One region of the Streptomyces ziwulingensis genome, then DNA from elsewhere that is predicted to be linked to it. Evidence: riboswitches for the same ligand, from Rfam matches in the RefSeq annotation. Region 1 holds a riboswitch; each other region holds the start of a gene.

Region 1 (5,123 bases):
CGGCTCCAAGGGGCTCTCGCTGGCGGTGGCCGTCACCGGCATCCTGGCGACGATGCCGTACATCGCGCTCCAACTGGTCGGCATCCAGGCGGTCCTCGACGTGATGGGCGTCGGCGGCGGCGAGGACACCAACTGGTTCCTCAAGGACCTGCCGCTGCTGATCGCCTTCGGGGTGCTGGCCGCGTACACCTATTCGTCGGGGCTGCGGGCGCCCGCGCTGATCGCGTTCGTGAAGGACACGCTGATCTACCTGGTGATCGCGGTGGCCATCATCTACATTCCGATCAAGCTGGGCGGGTTCGACGACATCTTCGCCAAGGCGGGCGAGAAGTTCACCTCGTCGGGCAGCGGCGCGCTGGTGCCGCCCGAGGCGGGCCAGTGGACGTACGCCACCCTGGCGCTGGGCTCGGCGCTCGCGCTGTTCATGTACCCGCACTCGATCACCGCGACGCTCTCCTCGCGCAGCCGTGAGGTGATCCGCCGCAACACCACGATCCTGCCGCTGTACTCGCTGATGCTGGGCCTGCTCGCGCTGCTCGGCTTCATGGCCATCGCGGCCGGGATCAAGGTCGACAACGGCCAGCTCGCGATCCCGCAGCTCTTCGAGGACATGTTCCCGGACTGGTTCGCGGGCGTGGCCTTCGCGGCGATCGGCATCGGCGCGCTGGTACCCGCCGCCATCATGTCGATCGCGGCGGCCAACCTCTTCACCCGCAACATCTACAAGGACTTCATCAAGCCCGACGCGACCCCCGCGCAGGAGACCCGCGTCTCCAAGCTGGTGTCGCTGCTGGTGAAGGTGGGCGCCCTGGCCTTCGTCCTCACCATGGACAAGACGGTCGCGATCAACTTCCAGCTCCTCGGCGGCATCTGGATCCTGCAGACCTTCCCCGCGCTGGTCGGCGGCCTGTTCACCCGGTGGTTCCACCGCTGGGCGCTGCTGGCCGGCTGGGCGGTCGGCATGGTGTACGGCACGCTCGCCGCGTACGGGGTGGCCTCGCCGACGCAGGACCACTTCGGCGGCTCCAACAAGGAGATCCCCGGCATCGGCGAGATCGGTTACATCGGCCTCACGGCCATCGTGCTGAACGCCGCGGTCACGGTGGTCCTGACCTTCGTCCTGAGGGCGTTCAAGGCGCCCGACGGCATCGACGAGACCCGCCCCGAGGACTACACGGCGGACGCCGGCGACCCGGGGGTGAAGGTGGAACTGCCGCCGGCGACCTCCGGCTCCGCGCACTGAGGCGGTCCGACCACCGCCCACGACGGGCCGCCGGGAGCCGTCCGGCGGCCCGTCGGCATGCCGCCCCACCGCTTCCCCCTCGTCCTCGTCACTCCGCTTCCCCCACCCCCTCGTCACTCCGCTCCGGAGCCCGCGGACACTACATCTGGGGGTGTCATCAGAACGCGACACAAGATGTATGCTCATGCTCGCTGTCGACCGCAGGGGAATCCGGTGCGAATCCGGAACTGTCCCGCAACGGTGTACACGCGTGTTCGCGCACGCCTGTCCAGTCCGAGTACCTGCCGACGGTGCGCCCGGCCGTCCGGCCCGGGCGCCTGACGTCCGGGCCTCGCGGAATGGGCCGGTGGACGCGACGCCGTGGGCGTTCGTGAGCTGCCCGCTGCCCTCCGCCAGGCCCCGTGCCTAGCGAGGGAGTGCCCCACGTGACCATCGCGCCAGCCGACCCGGCCGCGGCGACCCCGGTGCCCGAGGTGTCCGAGGCGCCCGACGGCCCCGGTGCCGCGCTGCTGCGGACCCTGACCGAACTGACCGCCGATCTCCCCGACGCCGACCCCGGCCGGGTCGCCGCCGCCGCGCTGCGCGGCCGGTCCGCCCGGGGAACCGCCGCCGAGGTGCTCGCGGAACTGTGCGAGCTGGCCACCGAGGCCGCGGCCGGCCTGATCTCCGAGGACCCGGCGTACTCCCGGCTCGCCGCCCGGCTGCTCACCCGCACCCTGCGCGCCGAGGCCGCCTCGCAGGGCGTCACCACCTTCACCGGGTCGGTCGCCGCCGGCCACCGCGAGGGCCTGATCGCCGACCGCACGGCAGCGTTCGTCCGCCTGCACGCGGCGCGCCTGGACGCGCTGGTCGACGGGTCCGCGGACGACCGCTTCGGCTACTTCGGCCTGCGCACCCTGCACAGCCGCTACCTGCTGCGGCACCCGCTCACCCGCAAGGTCGTCGAGACGCCCCAGCACTTCCTGCTGCGCGTGGCCGCAGGGCTGGCCGAGGACGACACCGCCCGCTCGGTGGACGAGGTCGCCGCCCTCTACCGGCTGATGAGCCGCCTGGACTACCTGCCCTCCTCCCCCACCCTGTTCAACTCGGGCACCCGGCACCCCCAGATGTCCTCCTGCTACCTCCTGGACTCCCCCCGGGACGAGCTGGACTCGATCTACGAGCGCTACCTCCAGGTGGCCCGGCTCTCCAAGCACGCCGGCGGCATCGGTATCGCCTACTCCCGCATCCGCTCCCGCGGCGCGCTGATCCGCGGCACCAACGGCCACTCCAACGGCATCGTGCCGTTCCTGAAGACGCTCGACGCCTCCGTCGCCGCCGTCAACCAGGGCGGCCGGCGCAAGGGTGCCGCCGCGGTCTACCTGGAGACCTGGCACGCGGACATCGAGGAGTTCCTGGAGCTGCGGGACAACACCGGCGAGGACGCCCGCCGCACCCACCATCTGAACCTGGCGCACTGGATCCCGGACGAGTTCATGCGCCGCGTCGACGCCGACGGCCCGTGGTCGCTGTTCTCGCCCTCGGACGTGCCGGAGCTGGTCGACCTGTGGGGCGCGGAGTTCGACGCCGCGTACCGGGACGCCGAGCGCAAGGGCCTGGCGCGCAGGACCCTCCCGGCCCGTGAGCTGTACGGCCGCATGATGCGTACCCTCGCGCAGACCGGCAACGGCTGGCTGACCTTCAAGGACACCGCCAACCGCACCGCCAACCAGACCGCCGAGCCCGGCCACGTCGTGCACTCCTCCAACCTCTGCACGGAGATCCTGGAGGTCACCGACGACGGCGAGACGGCGGTCTGCAACCTGGGGTCGGTGAACCTCGCCGCGTTCGTCGACCCGGCCCGCGGCGCTCTCGACTGGGAGCGCCTGGACGCCACCGTCCGCACCGCCGTGACCTTCCTGGACCGGGTCGTCGACATCAACTTCTACCCGACCGAGCAGGCCGGCCGCTCCAACTCCCGCTGGCGGCCGGTCGGCCTCGGCGTGATGGGCCTCCAGGACGTCTTCTTCCGGCTCCGGCTGGACTTCGACTCCCCCGCGGCGAAGGTTCTGTCGACGCGGATCGCCGAGCGGATCATGCTCGCCGCCTACGAGACCTCGGCCGGCCTCGCCGAGCGCCACGGCCCGCTGCCGGCCTGGGAGCTGACCCGTACCGCGCGGGGCGTGCTCCACCCCGACCACTACGGCGTCGAGCGGCACTGGCCGGAGCGCTGGGCCGCGCTGCGCGAGCGCCTCGCCACCACCGGTCTGCGCAACGCCCTGCTCCTCGCGATCGCGCCCACCGCCACCATCGCCTCCCTCGCCGGTGTCTACGAGTGCGTCGAGCCGCAGGTCTCCAACCTGTTCAAGCGCGAGACGCTGTCGGGCGAGTTCCTCCAGGTCAACTCGTATCTGGTGGACGACCTCAAGCGGCTCGGGAGCTGGGACGCCGGTACCCGCGAGGCGCTGCGCGAGGCGAACGGCTCGGTCCAGGGCTTCGCCTGGCTCCCGGAAGAGGTGCGGCGGCTGTACCGCACGGCCTGGGAGATCCCGCAGCGCGGCCTGATCGACCTGGCCGCCGCCCGCACCCCGTACCTCGACCAGGCCCAGTCGCTGAACCTGTTCCTGGAGACGCCGACCATCGGCAAGCTCTCCTCGATGTACGCCTACGCCTGGAAACAGGGCCTGAAGACCACGTACTACCTGCGCTCGCGCCCGGCGACCCGCATCGCCCGCGCCGCCGCGCGCGCCACCGTCCCCCTGCGGCGGCCGGCCCCCGACGAGGCCGTCGCCTGCTCCCTGGAGAACCCCGAGTCCTGCGAGGCATGCCAGTGACCACCGCCCCGAAACTGCTCGACCCCGGCTTCGAACTGACGCTGCGCCCCATGCGCTACCCGCACTTCTACGAGCGCTACCGGGACGCCATCAAGAACACCTGGACCGTGGAGGAGGTCGACCTCCACTCCGACGTCGCCGACCTGGCCCGGCTCTCCCCCGAGGAGCAGCACCTGATCGGCCGCCTGGTCGCGTTCTTCGCCACCGGTGACTCGATCGTGGCGAACAACCTGGTGCTGACCCTCTACAGGTTCATCAACTCGCCCGAGGCCCGCCTCTACCTGTCCCGCCAGCTCTTCGAGGAGGCCGTGCACGTCCAGTTCTATCTGACGCTGCTGGACACCTACCTCCCCGATCCCGAGGACCGCGCCGCCGCCTTCGCCGCCGTCGAGAACATCCCCTCGATCCGCGAGAAGGCCGGGTTCTGCTTCAAGTGGATGGACTCCGTCGAGTCGGTCGACCGGCTGGAGTCCAGGTCCGACCGCCGCCGCTTCCTGCTCAACCTGATCTGCTTCGCGGCCTGTATCGAGGGCCTGTTCTTCTACGGCGCCTTCGCCTACGTCTACTGGTTCCGCGGCCGGGGCCTGCTGCACGGCCTGGCCACCGGCACCAACTGGGTGTTCCGCGACGAGACGATGCACATGTCCTTCGCCTTCGACGTGGTCGACACCGTCCGCGAGGAGGAGCCGGACCTCTTCGACGACGCGCTGCGGCGGGAGGTCACCGCCATGCTGGACGAGGCCGTCCAGGCCGAGCTGCGGTTCGCGCGCGACCTGTGCGGGGACGGCCTCCCGGGCATGAACACCGACTCGATGCGGCAGTACCTGGAGTGCGTGGCCGACCAGCGCCTCACCCGCCTCGGCTTCGCCCCGGTGTACGGCTCCGAGAACCCCTTCGCCTTCATGGAGTTGCAGGGGGTTCAGGAGCTGACCAACTTCTTCGAGCGGCGCCCCTCGGCGTACCAGGTGGCGGTGGAGGGCACCGTGGACCTGTCCGAGGACTTCTGAGCCCGTGCCTGGGCCTCCCTGACCTGACGGTCCATTCGGCGCTCGTGCGCCAGGCCGAAC
Region 2 (5,123 bases), on a different contig from region 1:
ACGTCCTGCGCGACGGAGGCGGCGAAGAGCTGGTCGTCGGGGTCCTGCACCACCAACTGGACCGCGGTCCGCAGCCGGGTCAGCCCCTCGCGGTCGTACCTCACCCGCCGGCCGTCGACCGACAACCACCCCGTACGCGGGCGCAGTCCGCCGCTGAGCAGCCGCATCAGCGTCGTCTTGCCGCTGCCGTTGCGGCCCAGCAGGGCGAGCGCGCGGCCCTCGCGGACGTCGAAGTCCAGGCCGTCGAGCACGACCGGGCCCTCCTCGTAGGCGAAGGACGCGCCCCGCAGGGCGACCAGGGCGCCGGACTCGCTCACGGCAGGGACCTCTCCGGTACGGGTGCCAGTACGGATGTCAGTACGGATGTCAGCGCGGGTTTCAGGAGGAGGGTGAGGGTGGTCAGGGCGGCGAGCAGCGCCAGGCTCGCGGCCGTGAAGCGGACCGAGACGCGGGACTCGGGCACCAGGACGCGCAGGGTGCCGTCGTAGCCGCGCCCGGCCAGCCCCGCCTGGAGCCGCGCCGCCCGGTCGAAGGCCCGCACGAACGCGGTCGCGGCCAGCCCGCCGAGCGAACGCCAGGCCGCCGCCCGCGTGGTGTGCCCGAGCCGCGCCGCCTGCGACCGGCGGACGCGCCGCACCGAGTCCAGGAGCAGGAAGCTCATCCGGTACGTCACCAGCGCGACGTCCACGACCGGTGCCGGCACCCCGGCCCGCACCAGCCGGGGCAGCAGGTCGGACATCGGGGTGGTGAAGGCGAACAGGAGCACCCCGAGGGACGCCGCCGAGGTGCGCAGCAGCAGCTCGGCGGCGCGGACCGGCCCGTCCGGGGCGGCGCCCACGAAACCGTCCGGGCCGCCGACCCGTACCAGCAGCGGCAGCGCGCCCGTCAGGCAGAAGCCCAGCGGCACCCGGTAGGCCCGCCAGAGCGCGCGCGGGGGGACACCCGCCGGGCCGAGCAGCACGGCCACCGCCGTCACCAGCACCAGCGCCGCCCCCGGCCAGGCCGGCAGGGAGATCGCGAGCACCGTGAGGCCCAGCCCGAGCACGGCCTTGTCCACGGGGTGGCGGCGGCGCCAGCGGCTGCTGTGCGCCGCCGCGTCGATCGGCAGCACTCAGGCGTCCTCGTGGACGTCGTGGGCGCCATGAACCTCGACCCCGTGAATCTCGGCCCCGCCGGCCCCGGGAGCCGCGTGGGTGTCCTGCCGGGCCGCCAGGGCCCGTTCCTCGCCCTGGCGGCGGCCCCGGCGCACCCCGAAGTAGTACGCCAGCACACCGGCGCCGAGCGCGGCCTGGAGGGCGAACAGCGCCGACTCGACCTCCCCGGAGGGTGGTTCGTACAGCGGCGAGAACCACGGCTCGTAGTCCGGGCTGATCTCGGTGATCGCCGTCTCCGCCTCGGCGTCCGCACCCGCGAACGGCTCCTCCTTGTGGTCGCCGAGGCCGAACACCAGCGGGAACACGGCGAGCGCGGCCACCGCGAGCAGCAGCAGTGCGTTGATCTTCGTGTGGCGCTTCACGGGGCCACCACCTCCTGCTTCTCGCCCTTCTCGCCCGTCTCGTCCTTCTCGCCGGTCTCGCTTTTCGCCGGTCGCGTCAGCAGCACGCCGAGGCGGGTCAGTTCGCCCTTGCTGGACTGCACCAGCAGCCGCATCACCAGCACGGTGAGCAGCCCCTCGCTGACCGCGAGCGGGATCTGCGTGACGGCGAAGATGGAGCCGAACTTGCCGAGCGCGCCCCAGAACCCGCTGCCCGGGTCGGGGAAGGCCAGCGCCAACTGCACGCTGGTCACGCAGTACGTGGACAGGTCGGCGACGAACGCGCCGAAGAACACCGCCGCCATCAGCGGCGCGTCGTAGCGGCGCAGCAGCCGGTAGACGGCGTATCCGGCCCAGGGGCCGACGATCGCCATGGAGAAGACGTTGGCGCCGAGCGTGGTCAGGCCGCCGTGCGCCAGCAGCAGCGCCTGGAACAGCAGGGTGATGGTGCCGAGCACCGCCATGATCGGCGGCCGGAACAGGACGGCGCCCAGCCCGGTGCCGGTGGGGTGGGAGCAACTCCCGGTCACCGACGGGATCTTCAGCGCGGACAGGACGAAGGTGAAGGCACCGGAGGCGCCGAGGAGCAGAGTGCTCTCCGGGTGCTCTCGGACCTCACGCGTGAGGGAGCGGACTCCGTGGACGACGAACGGCGCGGACGCGACACTCCAGGCGATCGCGTGCGCCGGAGGCAGAAAGCCCTCGGCTATGTGCATGGCTCAGCAGACCCTCTCCAGCACCTCGTGGATGGACGACGCGCCTTGGCCGGTCTCCTGGCTGACGGGTACCACCGCCCGTGCTCCGCCTTCCCGGACCAGGGGGACATCCCCTGGGACCCAGTGGCTGCCCCCGAGGGGGCCGGAGCCGGACTTCCCGATCACAGTGGCGAGGGCCGCACCGGTATCGCACCGATTTCCCGTTCACCAAGGCGTGGTGACAGTAGTGCGCCGACGGGGACGCTGACAAGCAGGTCCGCCTCGCGGGGCAGGCGGACGGGCCCGACGGGCCGGGTGCCAGATCAGCCGCGTCCGTCCCGTTCCAGCCGCCGGACCACCAGGTTGCGCACCCGCTGGGTCAGGGCCGTGGCGGAGGCCGTCAGGAAGACGAACGTGTACACGATCTGCACGACCGTGACCACGCGGGCCGACTGTCCCCGGGGGGTGATGTCCCCGTACCCGACGGTGGCGAGCGTGACGACGGTGAAGTACAGGCCGTCCAGGCGGGTGCGGAGCCCCGAGAACTGGCCCGGCTCCTTGGCGAGGGCGTAGTAGGCGGCCGCGAAGACGTGCAGGGAGAGCACCATCAGCAGGGCGATGGCGAGGCCGGGCCGGGTCTCGGGGCGGTCGGTGAGGACGTGCCGGACCTGGCGCAGCAGCAGCGCCGCCACCAGGGCGAGGACCAGCGTGAACACCACCCAGCTCACGACGGGCCGCTCGGGGCCCAGCCGGTCCAGGGGGAGCAGGAAGTACGCGGCGACCACGACCACCGCGACGGCCCCCCGCAGCAGCCACGGCCGTACCCACCGCCACGCGCCCCGGACCCGCCCCGGCGGGCCGGCGTCCCCGGTGGACCGCCCCCGCCCCCGCCCCGGCCCCGGTCCCGGCCCCCGGGTCACCGTGCCCCTCCCGCCTGCTCCGGCGGCCGGCCGCGCCGCATCAGCCGGGCGACGAGGAAGGCGACGACCGACGCGGTGACGATCAGCGGCGTCTGGTCGTGGGCGTCACCGCCCAGCAGCAGTACCGCCAGTACCGCGCCGGCCAGCGGCAGCCCGGTCACCGCCGACGCGGCGGCGGAGATGCCCAGGGCGAGGGCCGGTGTCGTACCGAGCCCCGGCAGGCCCGAGCAGGCCATGGCCGTCGCCGTGCCCAGCAGGACGGCCGGGAAGATCGGGCCGCCGCGCAGGCTGCCCAGCGCGATGCCCCAGGCCAGCCCCTTGCAGGCGACGAGCGCGAGCAGCGCGCCCACCGACCAGGCGTGCGGAGCCGCGGCGAGCTGGGCGAGCGCCGCCTGCCCGGAGAGCGCCGCCTCGGCCGGGGAACGTCCGGTGACCAGGGCGTAGACGGCGAGACAGCCCCCGACCGCCGTGGCGCACAGCACGGTCCGTGAGGCGGTGTTCCGGCGCGTCCAGGTCACCGTGGAGCGTCCCAGTTCCCGGCCCAGCGCGATCAGTACCGCGATCAGGGCCGCCACCGGCACGCCCCACAGGAAGTCGCCCGCGTCCGGGCCGGCCCGCGGCGGCAGGTCCTGGAGGGAGAGCGCGCCGATCTTCAGCCCGGTCCAGTCGCCGAAGCCGGTGAAGACCAGCGCTCCGGCCGCGCTGGCCAGCAGACAGGGCAGCAGCAGGGCGGCCAGCTTCGCGCCGGCCAGCCCGGCACCCTCGATGAGCAGGACCGCCGCGACCAGCGGGCCGCCGAGGATGGTGGAGATGGCGGCGGTCGAACCGGCCGTCGCGAGGACCGCGCGCACCTCCGGGTCGGGCGGGGCGGACCGGCGTACCGCGAGCAGCGCCAGCCCGCTGCCGACGGCCATCAGCGGCGCCTCCGGCCCGAGCACCACGCCCAGCGGCAGGCCGGCCAGCGCGGCCAGCACCGCTCCGGGCAGCGCCTTCGGGCCCACCGGCGCGCCGCCCAGCCCGTCCACCGGCAGATGGCCGCCGCCGCCCGGCATCCGGGTCACGACCGGCGCCAGCAGCAGGCCCGCCAGGGCCAGCGCGGGCAGCGGCCACCACCAGGGCGGACGGGCGTAGCCGGCCGCCTCGGGCAGCGAGGTCCACACCCAGTGCTGGAGCAGGTGCTGGAGCCCGACGAAGAAGAAGCAGGCGAGGGCCACCGGCACCCCCAGCAGGACGCACAGCAGCAGCAGCCGCAGGTAGCGGGGGTCGAGCACGGTCTCCCGCGGCGACCGCCCGGCCGGTGGCGCGGCCGCGTCCGACGGCGTGGTCATGGGCTCCTCCGCGTTCCCTCCGGGTCCGGTCAGTCAACGGGAGGCGGGCACCGGACGCATGTTCTGCGACCCAAACCGGGTTCACCCGTTCGGCGTACTCCGCATGGCCGGGCGCCCGCACCGGGGCCACGCTCGGAACACCGCCGAGAACCGGTGCAGAAGTCTGTGCGAGAGGACGACGCCCATGAGCCAGCACGCCGCACGTTCCCCCGGCGCCACGGTCCCCGCCTCCTCCGGCCGGTCCGCTGGCTGGGTGACGGGAGGAGTCGTCTTCGCGGGCGTCATGCTGCTGTGCAACGGCGCGCTCGCCGTGCTCCAGGGCATCGCGGCGATCGCCCGGGACGACGTGTACGCCCGGATCGGCAGCTACGTCTACGAGATGAACCTCACCGGCTGGGGCATCCTGCACGTGGTCCTCGGCGCACTGGTCCTGGTGACGGGTTACGGCCTGCTCAAGGACATGGCCTGGGCCCGTTTCGCGGGTATCCTGCTGGCCTCGCTGAGCCTTGTCGCGCAGTTCCTCTTCCTGCCGTACGCGCCCGTCTGGTCCGTGATCCAGATGGCGATCGACGTCTTCGTGATCTGGGCGCTGGCCAGCCGTCAGGACGCGAGAACCGACGCGAGGAGCGACGTACGAGCCTGAGCG
Region 3 (5,123 bases), on a different contig from region 1:
CTGGCCCGGCGTCAGCAGCGAGGGGGTCAGGCCGGGGACCGAGGAGGCGGTGAGCCACAGGCGGCACATCCAGTCGAGCTGGGCCGTGCGGTCGTACGCCTGGTCGAGGGAGCTGCCGTGGGTGAGCGTGCCGTGATTGCGCAGCAGGCAGCCGGAGCGGTCTTCGAGGGCGCGGAGCACGTGCCCGGCCAGTTCGTCCGTGCCGTAGGCCGCGTACGGGGCGACCCGGACGGGGCCGCCGAGCGCGGCGGCCATGTAGTGGACGAGCGGCAGCTCCGGGACGAGGGTGGAGACGGCGGTCGCGTGCACGGCGTGGGTGTGCACGACGGCGCGGGCGTCGGTGGCGCGGTACACGGCGAGGTGCATGGGCAGCTCGCTGGTCGGGACCAGGGTGCCCAGGAGCTGCCGCCCGTCCAGGCCGACGCCGGTGACGTCGGCCGGTGTGAGCCGGTCGTAGGGCACGCCGGAGGGGGTGACCAGGACGGTGTCCCCGACGCGTACCGAGACGTTGCCCGAGGTGCCGACCACGAGCCCGTCGGCCACCGTGCGCCGGGCGGTCGTCACGAGCGCCTCCCAGGCGCTCGCCTCCTCCGGGCGTACCCGCCCGCCCTGTGCCTCGGCCACGGCCCGGCCTCCTCCCGGGCGCCCCTGGCGCCCCTGTGGTGGTCCCGCCGTCGTCCGGCGCTGCGGCGATCCTGCCAGGCGGGCCCGGGGCCGGAAACGGCCCGGCCGGGGAGGCCGAGGCGGGGCCCCCGATTCCGGTCACCGTGACGCCCCACCCAGTTCATCTTCCGTTCATCCACGTTACTTACGTTCGACCAGCCAATGACCTCGAACGATTGCCTGGGTAAATGGAAAGCTTCTCGCTGATCCTCGCGATCGTGGTGATAACCGCACTCGCGTTTGATTTCACGAACGGTTTCCACGACACCGCCAACGCGATGGCCACCACCATTTCGACCGGTGCCCTCAAGCCCAAGGTGGCGGTGGCGATGTCCGCCGTCCTCAACCTTGTCGGCGCCTTCCTCTCGGTGGAGGTCGCCAACACGATCTCCAAGGGTCTCGTCGACGAGACCGGCATCCGTCCCGAGGTCATCTTCGCCGCCCTGGTGGGCGCGATCCTCTGGAACCTGGTGACCTGGCTGGTGGGCCTGCCCTCCAGCTCCTCGCACGCCCTCATGGGCGGTCTGATCGGCGCCGCCGTCGCCTCGGCCGGCGTCGGCGCGGTCCACGGCGACGTGCTCGTCACCAAGGTGCTGCTGCCGGCGATCGCCGCCCCGATCGTGGCGGGGGTCGCGGCGCTGCTCGGCGCCCGGCTGACCTACCGGCTCGGCCGCGGGGCCGACGGGAAGGCCGCCACCAAGGGCTACCGCGCCGGGCAGATCGCCTCCGCCGGCCTGGTCTCGCTGGCGCACGGCACCAACGACGCGCAGAAGACGATGGGCATCATCACCCTCGCCCTGGTGGCCGGCGGCGCCCTCGCCCCCGACTCCGACCCGCCGGTCTGGGTCATCCTCTCCGCGGGCCTGGCCATCGCGCTCGGCACCTACCTCGGCGGCTGGCGGATCATCCGCACCATGGGCAAGGGCCTGACCGACCTCCAGCCGCAGCAGGGCTTCGCCGCCCAGACCAGCGCGGCCACGGTCATCCTGGCCTCCTCCCACATCGGCTTCTCCCTCTCCACCACCCACTCGGTCTCGGGCGCGGTGATGGGCGCGGGTCTCGGCCGCAAGGGCGGCGTGGTGCGCTGGTCCACGGCGACCCGGATGTTCGTCGCCTGGGGTCTGACCCTGCCGGCCGCGGCCCTGGTCGCCGCGCTCGCCGAGTGGGTCTGCGGACTGGGCGGCTGGGGCACGGCGCTGGTCGCGGTCCTCCTCGTCGCCGCCAGCTTCGCGATCTGGCGGATCTCCCGGCGCGAGGTCGTCGACCACACCCACGTCACCGCCGCCGAGGAGCCCGGTGTCGTCACCGACGCCATCGCCGCGGTGTCCCCGCCGCCCCCGGCGGGCGTGAGCGAGGGCCTGACGGCGACCGTCCCGGCCCCCGCCGCCGTCCCCGCCGCCGGGTCCAAGGCCGCGTCGGCCGCCACCCCCGTCTGATCCCGCCCGGGCACGAAGGAAGAGAAGAGAACCACCATGCAGATCGACTGGGCAGCCCTCGGCTCCGTCTTCGGGGTCAGTCTCGTGATCACCGTGGCGCTGGTGTCCCTGTTCACCCTGGGCATCGCCGGCCTCTCCCGCCAGGAGCGGGCCACCGCCCGGGGCGGTTCCGCGGGCCTCGCGGTCACCGGCGCGTACGCCTGCTTCACGGCCTGCGCGGCGGCCGTCGCGTACGGGATCTACCTGATCGTCGCCTGACCGGCGCCATCCGCGACGAGGCGGGGTGCGAGCGGGCCCGGCCCGCTCGCACCCCGCCTCGCTGTGGGCCTTCGCACACTCCCCCCTCGCAGGTCAACGGCAAGTTGACGGGTGTTCGCGGGGCGTGGTGGACTGCCGAGGCCATGTACGGCGGCAGGAGAGGAAGCCCGGTGCGAATCCGGCGCGGTCCCGCCACTGTGACCCGGGGAGGAATCCCCGGGGAGTCAGGAACTCTCACCGCCGGTCTCTTCGAACCAGGGCGTGGACACCCTGAGTGAGGACACGACGCGATGCCCGGCTGCCCCGCGAGGTTCCGTTCCAGGTCTCTTCCCGACCGTGTGACCGGCTGAGCCCGTGCGTGCCGAACGCGTCTTCGCGTACGGCGCCGCCGCCGGCCTCCTCGGTGACCTGCTCCTCGGCGATCCCCGCCGCGGGCATCCGGTCGCCGCGTTCGGCCGCGCCGCCGGTGCCGTGGAGAACATCCTGTGGAGCGACCGCCGGGGGCGGGGCGCGCTGCACACCGCCGTGTGCGTCGGCGCGGCCGCGGCCCTCGGCGCCGGGTCCGCCCGCGCCGTGCGCTCCTCCCCCGCCGCCCGCGTCGCCCTGACCGCGGCCGCCACCTGGGCCGTCGTCGGCGGTACGTCACTCGTCCGCGAGGCCGGCGCCGTCGGGCGCGCGCTGGAGGCCGGCGACGTGGAGGCCGCCCGGGAGCGGCTGCCGCACCTGTGCGGACGCGACCCGCAGTCCCTGGACGCGGACGGGATCGCGCGGGCCGTGGTGGAGTCCGTCGCCGAGAACACCTCGGACGCGGTGGTCGGCGCGCTGGTGTGGGGCGCGGTGGCCGGGGTGCCCGGCCTGCTCGCCTTCCGGGCCGTGAACACCCTCGACGCCATGGTCGGTCACAAGTCGCCCCGGTACCGCCGGTTCGGCTGGGCCTCGGCCCGCCTGGACGACGTGGCGGGCTGGCCGGGGGCCCGGCTGACCGCCCTGCTCGCCGTCGCCGCCGGGGGCGACCCGAGGGGCGCGGTACGGGCCTGGCGCGCCGACGCGAGCGCCCATCCGAGCCCCAACGCCGGTCCCGTCGAGGCGTCCTTCGCGGGCGCCCTCGGGGTGCGGCTCGGCGGCACCCTGTCGTACGGCGGCCGGGTCGAGCACCGGCCGGTGCTGGGCGGCGGCACCGGGCGGGCCGTCCGGGTGAGCGACATCGACCGGGCCGTACGCCTCTCCCGCCGCGTGAGCTGGCTCGCGCTCGGCGTGTGCGCGGGCGCCCGCCTGCTCGGCCGCCGGACGCCCGTCCGCCGGCCGCCCGCGAAAGGACGGACGTCATGAACGGTGGCCTGCTCGTGGCCGGCACCACCTCCGACGCCGGCAAGAGCGTCGTCACCGCCGGGATCTGCCGCTGGCTGGTGCGGCAGGGCGTGAAGGTGGCGCCCTTCAAGGCGCAGAACATGTCCCTCAACTCGTTCGTGACCCGCGAGGGCGCCGAGATCGGGCGGGCGCAGGCCATGCAGGCGCAGGCGTGCCGCGTGGAGCCGACCGCGCTGATGAACCCGGTGCTGCTCAAGCCGGGTGGCGAGCGCAGCAGCCAGGTCGTGCTGCTGGGCCGGGCGGTCGGGGAGATGAGCGCCCGCGGCTACCACGGCGGGCGGCAGCGCGAGCTGCTCGGCACCGTGCTGGAGTGCCTGGCCGAGCTGCGGGGCACGTATGACGCGGTGATCTGCGAGGGGGCGGGCAGTCCGGCGGAGATCAACCTGCGCCGGACCGACATCGTGAACATGGGGATCGCCCGGGGCGCCGGGCTCCCCGTCCTCGTCGTCGGCGACATCGACCGCGGTGGCGTCTTCGCCTCCTTCTTCGGCACGGTGGCGCTGCTCTCACCCGAGGACCAGGCGCTGGTCGCCGGATTCCTGGTGAACAAGTTCCGGGGCGACGTCTCGCTGCTTGAGCCCGGCCTCGACATGCTGCGCGGCCTCACCGGCCGCCGCGCCTACGGTGTACTGCCGTTCCGGCACGGGCTCGGCATCGACGAGGAGGACGGGCTGCGGGTGTCGCTGCGCGGCACCGTCCGGGAGTCGGACACCGCCCCGCCGGCCGGCGAGGACGTGCTGCGGATCGCGGTCTGCGCGGTGCCGCTGATGTCCAACTTCACCGACGTGGACGCGCTGGCCGCCGAGCCCGGCGTGATCGTGCGGTTCGTGGACCGGCCGGCCGAACTGGCCGACGCCGACCTGGTGATCGTGCCGGGGACCCGCGGGACGGTCCGGGCGCTGGAGTGGCTGCGGGAGCGGGGCCTCGCCGACGCGCTCCGCGCCAGGGCCGCCGAACAGCGGCCGGTACTCGGCATCTGCGGCGGCTTCCAGGTGCTCGGCGAGCACATCGAGGACGACGTGGAGAGCCGCCGGGGACAGGTCGCCGGGCTCGGACTGCTGCCCGTGCGGGTGCGGTTCGCGGCCGGGAAGACCCTCGGCCGGCCGGTGGGCGAGGCCCTCGGCGAGCCCGTCGAGGGGTACGAGATCCACCACGGGGTCGCCTCCGTCGAGGGCGGGGAGCCGTTCCTGGACGGCTGCCGGGTCGGCCACACCTGGGGCACCCACTGGCACGGTTCGCTGGAGTCGGACGGCTTCCGGCGGGCGTTCCTGCGCGAGGTGGCCGCCGCCGCGGGCCGCCGCTTCGTCCCCGCCCCCGACACCTCGTTCGGCGCGCTGCGCGAGGAGCAGCTCGACCGGCTCGGCGATCTGATCGAAGAGCACGCGGACACCGACGCGC
Region 4 (5,123 bases), on a different contig from region 1:
CGCCGAGGTCGGCCTGCTGGTCGGCGCGAGGGCCGGGGTGCACACCCCGGTCAGCGCCTGTGCCTCCGGCGCCGAGGCCGTCGCCCAGGCCCTCGAACTGATCCGGGACGGCCGCGCCGACGTGGTGGTCGCGGGCGGCGCCGAGGCCGGACTGCATCCGCTGGTCTTCGCCGGGTTCGCCCGCCTGCGGGCACTCTCCCGGCTCAGTGAGGACCCCGACCGGGCCTCGCGCCCCTTCGACGCGGACCGCGACGGCTTCGTGATGGGGGAGGGGGCCGGGATACTCGTGGTGGAGAGCGCCGAGCACGCCGCGGCCCGCGGCGCCCGCGTGCACTGCCGGCTGACCGGCGCGGGCATCACCAACGACAGTCACCACGTCGCGCAGCCCGCCCCCGGCGGCACCGGCTGCGCCGCCGCGGTGAGCGCCGCGCTGCACGACGCCGGACTGGAGCCCGCGGACGTACGGCACGTCAACGCGCACGCCACCTCGACACCCGTGGGCGACCTCTGCGAGGCCCAGGCGCTGCACACGGCTTTCGGCAAGGCGCTGCACGACGTGGCGGTCAGCGCGCCCAAGGCGGCCCTCGGACACACTCTGGGCGCCGCCGGGGCGATCGAGGCGGTCACCACCGTCCTCGCCCTGCGCGAGAGAACCGCACCGCCCACCCGCAGCCTCGAACGCGTCGACCCCGCCATCGAACTGAACGTCGTCGGCCGGCACCCCGAGTCGCTGCCGTCCGGCCCGCTCGCGGCGGTCAGCACGAGCATCGGCTTCGGCGGCCACAACGTCGCACTGGCCTTCGCCAACGCCTCATGACCCACCCCTGCGGCGCCCCGTCGGAAATCGTCGATGTCCCCCGGTGAACCGGCCGCCGGGGACGGCCGGCCGCGCACGGTGCTGATGTGTCCCGGGCAGGGAGCCTACCTTCCGGGCGCCCTGCGTCACCTGCGCGAGGTCCCCGCGGTCGCCGAGGTCCTCACCGCCGCGGACGCCGCCGCGGCGGGCCGGGGCGATGCCGCAGCGCCGGTCGGCGCCCTCCTCACCGAGGAGGGCGCACCCGGCCCCGAGGAACTCCTGCGCGCCGACCCCCTCGGGTTCGACCTGGCCACCTACGCCGCCGCGGTCGCCGCCGCCACCCTGCTCCTCGGCCTCGCCCGCCACACCGGCACCCGGGTCGACGCGGTGCTCGGCCACAGCGTCGGAGACCTCGCCGCCCTCACCGCGGCCGGGGTCCTCACCGTGCGCCAGGGAGTCCGGCTGCTGCGGGTCCGCGACCGCCTGCTGCGTACCGCAGGGCTGCCCGCCGCCGGAATGCTGGCCACCGACCTGACCGCCGACCGCGCGGCGGAACTGCTCCGCGCCTCCGGCCTGTCCGAGGTACGGATCGCCGCCCACAACGCCCCCGCCCAGGTCGTCCTCGCCGGGCCCGCCGCCCCGCTGGACCGGGCCCGGCGGGCGGTCCTCGACAGCGGCCACCGCGCCACCCCCCTCACCAGCCGCACCGCCTACCACCACCCCCTCCTCACCGACGTCCACCGCGCCTTCCGGGCCCTTCTGCGCGGCCAGCCGCTGCGGCCCCCGACGCTCGCCGTGCACACCGCCGCCGGCCGCCCCGCCCGCACCCCGGCCCAACTGCGCACCGCGGCGGCCGCCCACCTCACCGAACCCCTCGCCTTCCCGCGGGCCCTGCACGCCCTGCACCGGGCCGGGTTCACCACCTACCTCGACGGCGGCCCCCGCGCCCTGCTGGGCGCCCTGGCCAAGGCCACCCTGCCCGGTTGTGCCGTCGCCGCGCCCCTGCGCACGGCCGCCGGCACCGACCGGGTCCGGGCGCGGCTCGCCGCCGTCACCGCGGGCTGACCGGGCCGCCCGAGGCCACCGACCGGGAGGTTGGTACGCTGCGCAGGCCAGTCGTGCCACATCCGTGGTCGGGGAATCCGGTGTGAATCCGGAACTGACGCGCAGCGGTGAGGGGGACGGGCGGGGCACTGAAGCCACTGGGACAGACCACGCCGGACACCGCGCCGGCGCACACCTCCCGGGAAGGCGCCTCGTCCGGACGAACCCGAGTCCGAAGACCTGCTGGCACCTCCGCGTCCGCGCGGAGGTCGACCGTAGGCCAGGCTCCGCGTCCGAGCCCCGAAAGCTGAGGCATTCCCGTGTTCCGTTCCCCCGTGCGCCCCGTCGCGCTCCTGCTCACCTCCGCCGCGCTGCTCACCGCGTGCGGCTCCGCCCAGGACCCGGACGGGACGGCGGCCGGCGAGGCGGCCGGGTCCGCCGCCACCGGCTACCCGCTCACCCTCGGCAACTGCGGCCACGAGGTCACCCTGAACTCCGCGCCGCGGCACGCCGTCTCCCTCAACCAGGGCTCCACCGAGATCCTGCTCTCCCTGGGCCTGGCGGACCGCCTCGCCGCCACCGCCACCTGGACCGACCCGGTGCTGAAGGGGCTGGAGAAGGCGAACGCCTCGGTGCCGCGCCTCGCCGACAACGCCCCCTCCTTCGAGAAGGTCCTGGACACCGAACCGGACTTCGTCACCGCCTCCTTCGTCTCCACGCTCGGCACCGGCGGTGTCGCCACCCGCGAGCAGTTCGAGAAACTGGGCGTGCCCACGTACGTCTCCCCGTCCGACTGCGCCGCGGGCAAGGACAACGACAGCGCCGGCGACGGTTCCCGCTCCACGCCGCTCACCCTCGACACCGTCTACGGCGAGATACATGACCTGGCGCGCGCCTTCGGCGTCGAGGAGCGCGGCGACAAGCTCGTGGCCGGCCTGAAGGAACGGGTGCGCGAGGCCACGGACGGCCTGGACGCCTCCGGTGTCTCCCTCATGTACTGGTTCGCCAACTCCCAGTCGCCCTACCTCGCCGGCTGCTGCGGCGCCCCCGGTGCCATCACCCGCGCCGTGGGCGCCGAGAACGTCTTCTCCGACACCCACGACGAGTGGCCCCAGATCAACTGGGAGACCGTCGCCGACCGTGACCCCGACGTCATCGTCCTCGGCGACCTGACCCGCAAGTCCCAGACCGCGGAGACCGCGAAGGCGAAGATCCGCTTCCTGGAGACCAACCCCGCCACGCGCAACCTGGAGGCGGTGAGGAAGAAGCGGTACGTTCTGCTCAGCGGGCAGGCGATGAACCCCTCCCTGCGGACGGTCGAGGGGATCGAGCAGGTGGCCACCGGTCTGCGGGACCTCGGGCTGGTCAAGTGACAAGCGCCCGGACGCCCCTGCTCACCGTCGGCGGACTCCTCGCACTGGTCGCCTCGGTGGCCGTCGCGGTGACCATCGGACCGGCCGACATCTCCCCGGCCGACGTGTGGGCCTCCGTCGCCGCCCACCTAGGGCTGGGCGAGTCCACGCTGCCGCCGCTGCGGGACGGCATCGTGTGGGACCTGCGCATGCCGCGCACCCTGCTGGCCGCGGTCTGCGGGGCGGGCCTCGCCCTGTGCGGGGCGGTCATGCAGTCCCTGCTGCGCAACCCGCTGGCCGACCCGTTCGTGCTCGGCGTCTCCTCCGGCGCCTCGACCGGGGCGGTCGCCGTGATCGTGCTCGGGGTGGGCGGGGGAGCGGTGTCGCTCTCCGCCGGGGCCTTCTTCGGCGCCCTGCTCTCCTTCGGGCTGGTGCTGCTGCTCAGCCACACGCTCGGCGGGAGCGTCGACCGCGTCGTGCTGTCCGGGGTGGCCGTCATGCAGCTCTTCTCGGCGCTCACCTCGTTCACGGTGCTCACCTCGGCGGACGCCGAGACCACCCGGGGCGTGCTGTTCTGGCTGCTCGGCTCGCTCACCGGCGCCGACTGGACGCAGGTGCTGCTCTGCGCCGCGGTACTGGCCGGCGTACTCGTCGTCTGCCTCCTGAACTCCTCCACCCTGGACGCGTTCACCTTCGGCGAGGAGGCCGCGGCCGGCCTCGGCGTCCGGGTGGCCCGCACCCGCCTGATCCTCCTGTGCGTCACCGCCCTGCTCACCGCGGCGCTGGTGAGCTGCGCCGGGGCGATCGGCTTCGTCGGACTGGTCCTGCCGCACGCCACCCGCGCGCTCACCGGGGCCGCCCACGCCCGGCTGCTGCCCGTCACCGTCCTCACCGGCGCCGTCTTCCTCGTCTGGGTGGACACCCTCGCCCGTACCGTCCTCGACCCGCAGGAGATCCCGGTGGGAGTGGTGACGTCCCTGATCGGCGTGCCCGCCTTCGTGGCCGTGCTCTACCGGGGAAGGCGGCGGACGTGAACCGGGCAGCGGCCGCGAGGAAGCCGGCGGGCGACCTCCCGGGCGCCGGGGAAGCGGTGGCGGGGACGGCCGGGCTGCGCGCCGACCGGGTCGTCCGCCGTGCCGGCGGCCGGATCGTCGTCGACGGCGTCACCCTCGCCCCCCGACCGGGCGAGACCGTCGGGCTGCTCGGCCCCAACGGCTCGGGCAAGTCCACGCTGCTGCGGCTGCTGGCCGGCGTCCTGCACCCGTCCGCCGGTGTCGTCACCCTCGACGGCCTGGTGCTCGACCGGGTCGGCCGCCGGGTCGCGGCCCGCCGTATCGCCACCGTCGAACAGCAGGTGCACACCCAGACCGAACTGACCGTCCGGGACGTCGTCGCCCTGGGCCGCATCCCGCACCGCAGCCCCTGGGCGGCCGGCTCGGCCGCCGACGGCCCGGCCGTCGCCGCCGCGCTGGACCGCAGCGGCCTGGCCGGACGGGCCGGCCAGTCCTGGCACACCCTCTCCGGCGGCGAGCGCCAGCGCGTCCAGATCGCCCGCGCCCTCGCCCAGGAGCCCCGCGAACTCCTGCTGGACGAGCCCACCAACCACCTCGACATCCAGCACCAGCTCGACCTGCTGGAACTGGTCGTGAGCCTGCCGGTCACCACCGTGATCGCCCTGCACGACCTCAACCTCGCCGCGATGTACTGCGACCGGCTGCTCGTCCTGCGCGAGGGCCGCGCGGTCGCCGAGGGCACCCCGGGCGAGGTGCTGACCCCGGCGCTCATCGAGGAGGTCTACGGGGTACGGGCCGAGGTCACCGACGGCCCCGGCCACCCGGTGATCCGTTTCCTGCGCCGGGAGGCTCAGCCGCCGGTCAGGTAGCGGGTGAGCATGGCGACGAGTTCGTTCTCGAACCGTTCGAGGTCGACGG

Evidence for each region. Region 1 has a riboswitch for cobalamin ahead of ABEB00_RS29150 (ribonucleoside-diphosphate reductase subunit alpha). Riboswitches for the same ligand answer to the same signal wherever they lie in the genome.
Region 2: another riboswitch for cobalamin. It lies ahead of ABEB00_RS27930 (energy-coupling factor ABC transporter permease); the one in region 1 lies ahead of ABEB00_RS29150 (ribonucleoside-diphosphate reductase subunit alpha).
Region 3: another riboswitch for cobalamin. It lies ahead of ABEB00_RS13490 (cobalamin biosynthesis protein); the one in region 1 lies ahead of ABEB00_RS29150 (ribonucleoside-diphosphate reductase subunit alpha).
Region 4: another riboswitch for cobalamin. It lies ahead of ABEB00_RS14930 (ABC transporter substrate-binding protein); the one in region 1 lies ahead of ABEB00_RS29150 (ribonucleoside-diphosphate reductase subunit alpha).

The regions. Positions count from the first base shown of each region.
Region 1 is NZ_BAABIG010000071.1:62,855-67,977, forward strand. Features, by position in the region: gene mctP (monocarboxylate uptake permease MctP) at 1-1,243, shown strand, start outside; cobalamin riboswitch at 1,422-1,546, shown strand; gene ABEB00_RS29150 (ribonucleoside-diphosphate reductase subunit alpha) at 1,669-4,056, shown strand; gene ABEB00_RS29155 (ribonucleotide-diphosphate reductase subunit beta) at 4,047-5,063, shown strand; gene ABEB00_RS29160 (hypothetical protein) at 4,976-5,123, opposite strand, start outside.
Region 2 is NZ_BAABIG010000062.1:31,002-36,124, forward strand. Features, by position in the region: gene ABEB00_RS27915 (energy-coupling factor ABC transporter ATP-binding protein) at 1-317, opposite strand, end outside; gene cbiQ (cobalt ECF transporter T component CbiQ) at 314-1,111, opposite strand; gene ABEB00_RS27925 (energy-coupling factor ABC transporter substrate-binding protein) at 1,112-1,516, opposite strand; gene ABEB00_RS27930 (energy-coupling factor ABC transporter permease) at 1,513-2,250, opposite strand; cobalamin riboswitch at 2,281-2,477, opposite strand; gene ABEB00_RS27935 (potassium channel family protein) at 2,553-3,041, opposite strand; gene ABEB00_RS27940 (voltage-gated chloride channel family protein) at 3,146-4,477, opposite strand; gene ABEB00_RS27945 (DUF7144 family membrane protein) at 4,662-5,120, shown strand.
Region 3 is NZ_BAABIG010000023.1:51,827-56,949, reverse strand. Features, by position in the region: gene ABEB00_RS13505 (class II aldolase/adducin family protein) at 1-624, opposite strand, end outside; gene ABEB00_RS13500 (inorganic phosphate transporter) at 852-2,099, shown strand; gene ABEB00_RS13495 (hypothetical protein) at 2,136-2,357, shown strand; cobalamin riboswitch at 2,469-2,610, shown strand; gene ABEB00_RS13490 (cobalamin biosynthesis protein) at 2,712-3,686, shown strand; gene ABEB00_RS13485 (cobyric acid synthase) at 3,683-5,123, shown strand, end outside.
Region 4 is NZ_BAABIG010000025.1:28,152-33,274, forward strand. Features, by position in the region: gene ABEB00_RS14920 (beta-ketoacyl-[acyl-carrier-protein] synthase family protein) at 1-817, shown strand, start outside; gene ABEB00_RS14925 (ACP S-malonyltransferase) at 851-1,861, shown strand; cobalamin riboswitch at 1,893-2,102, shown strand; gene ABEB00_RS14930 (ABC transporter substrate-binding protein) at 2,161-3,213, shown strand; gene ABEB00_RS14935 (FecCD family ABC transporter permease) at 3,210-4,226, shown strand; gene ABEB00_RS14940 (ABC transporter ATP-binding protein) at 4,283-5,074, shown strand; gene ABEB00_RS14945 (TetR/AcrR family transcriptional regulator) at 5,056-5,123, opposite strand, start outside.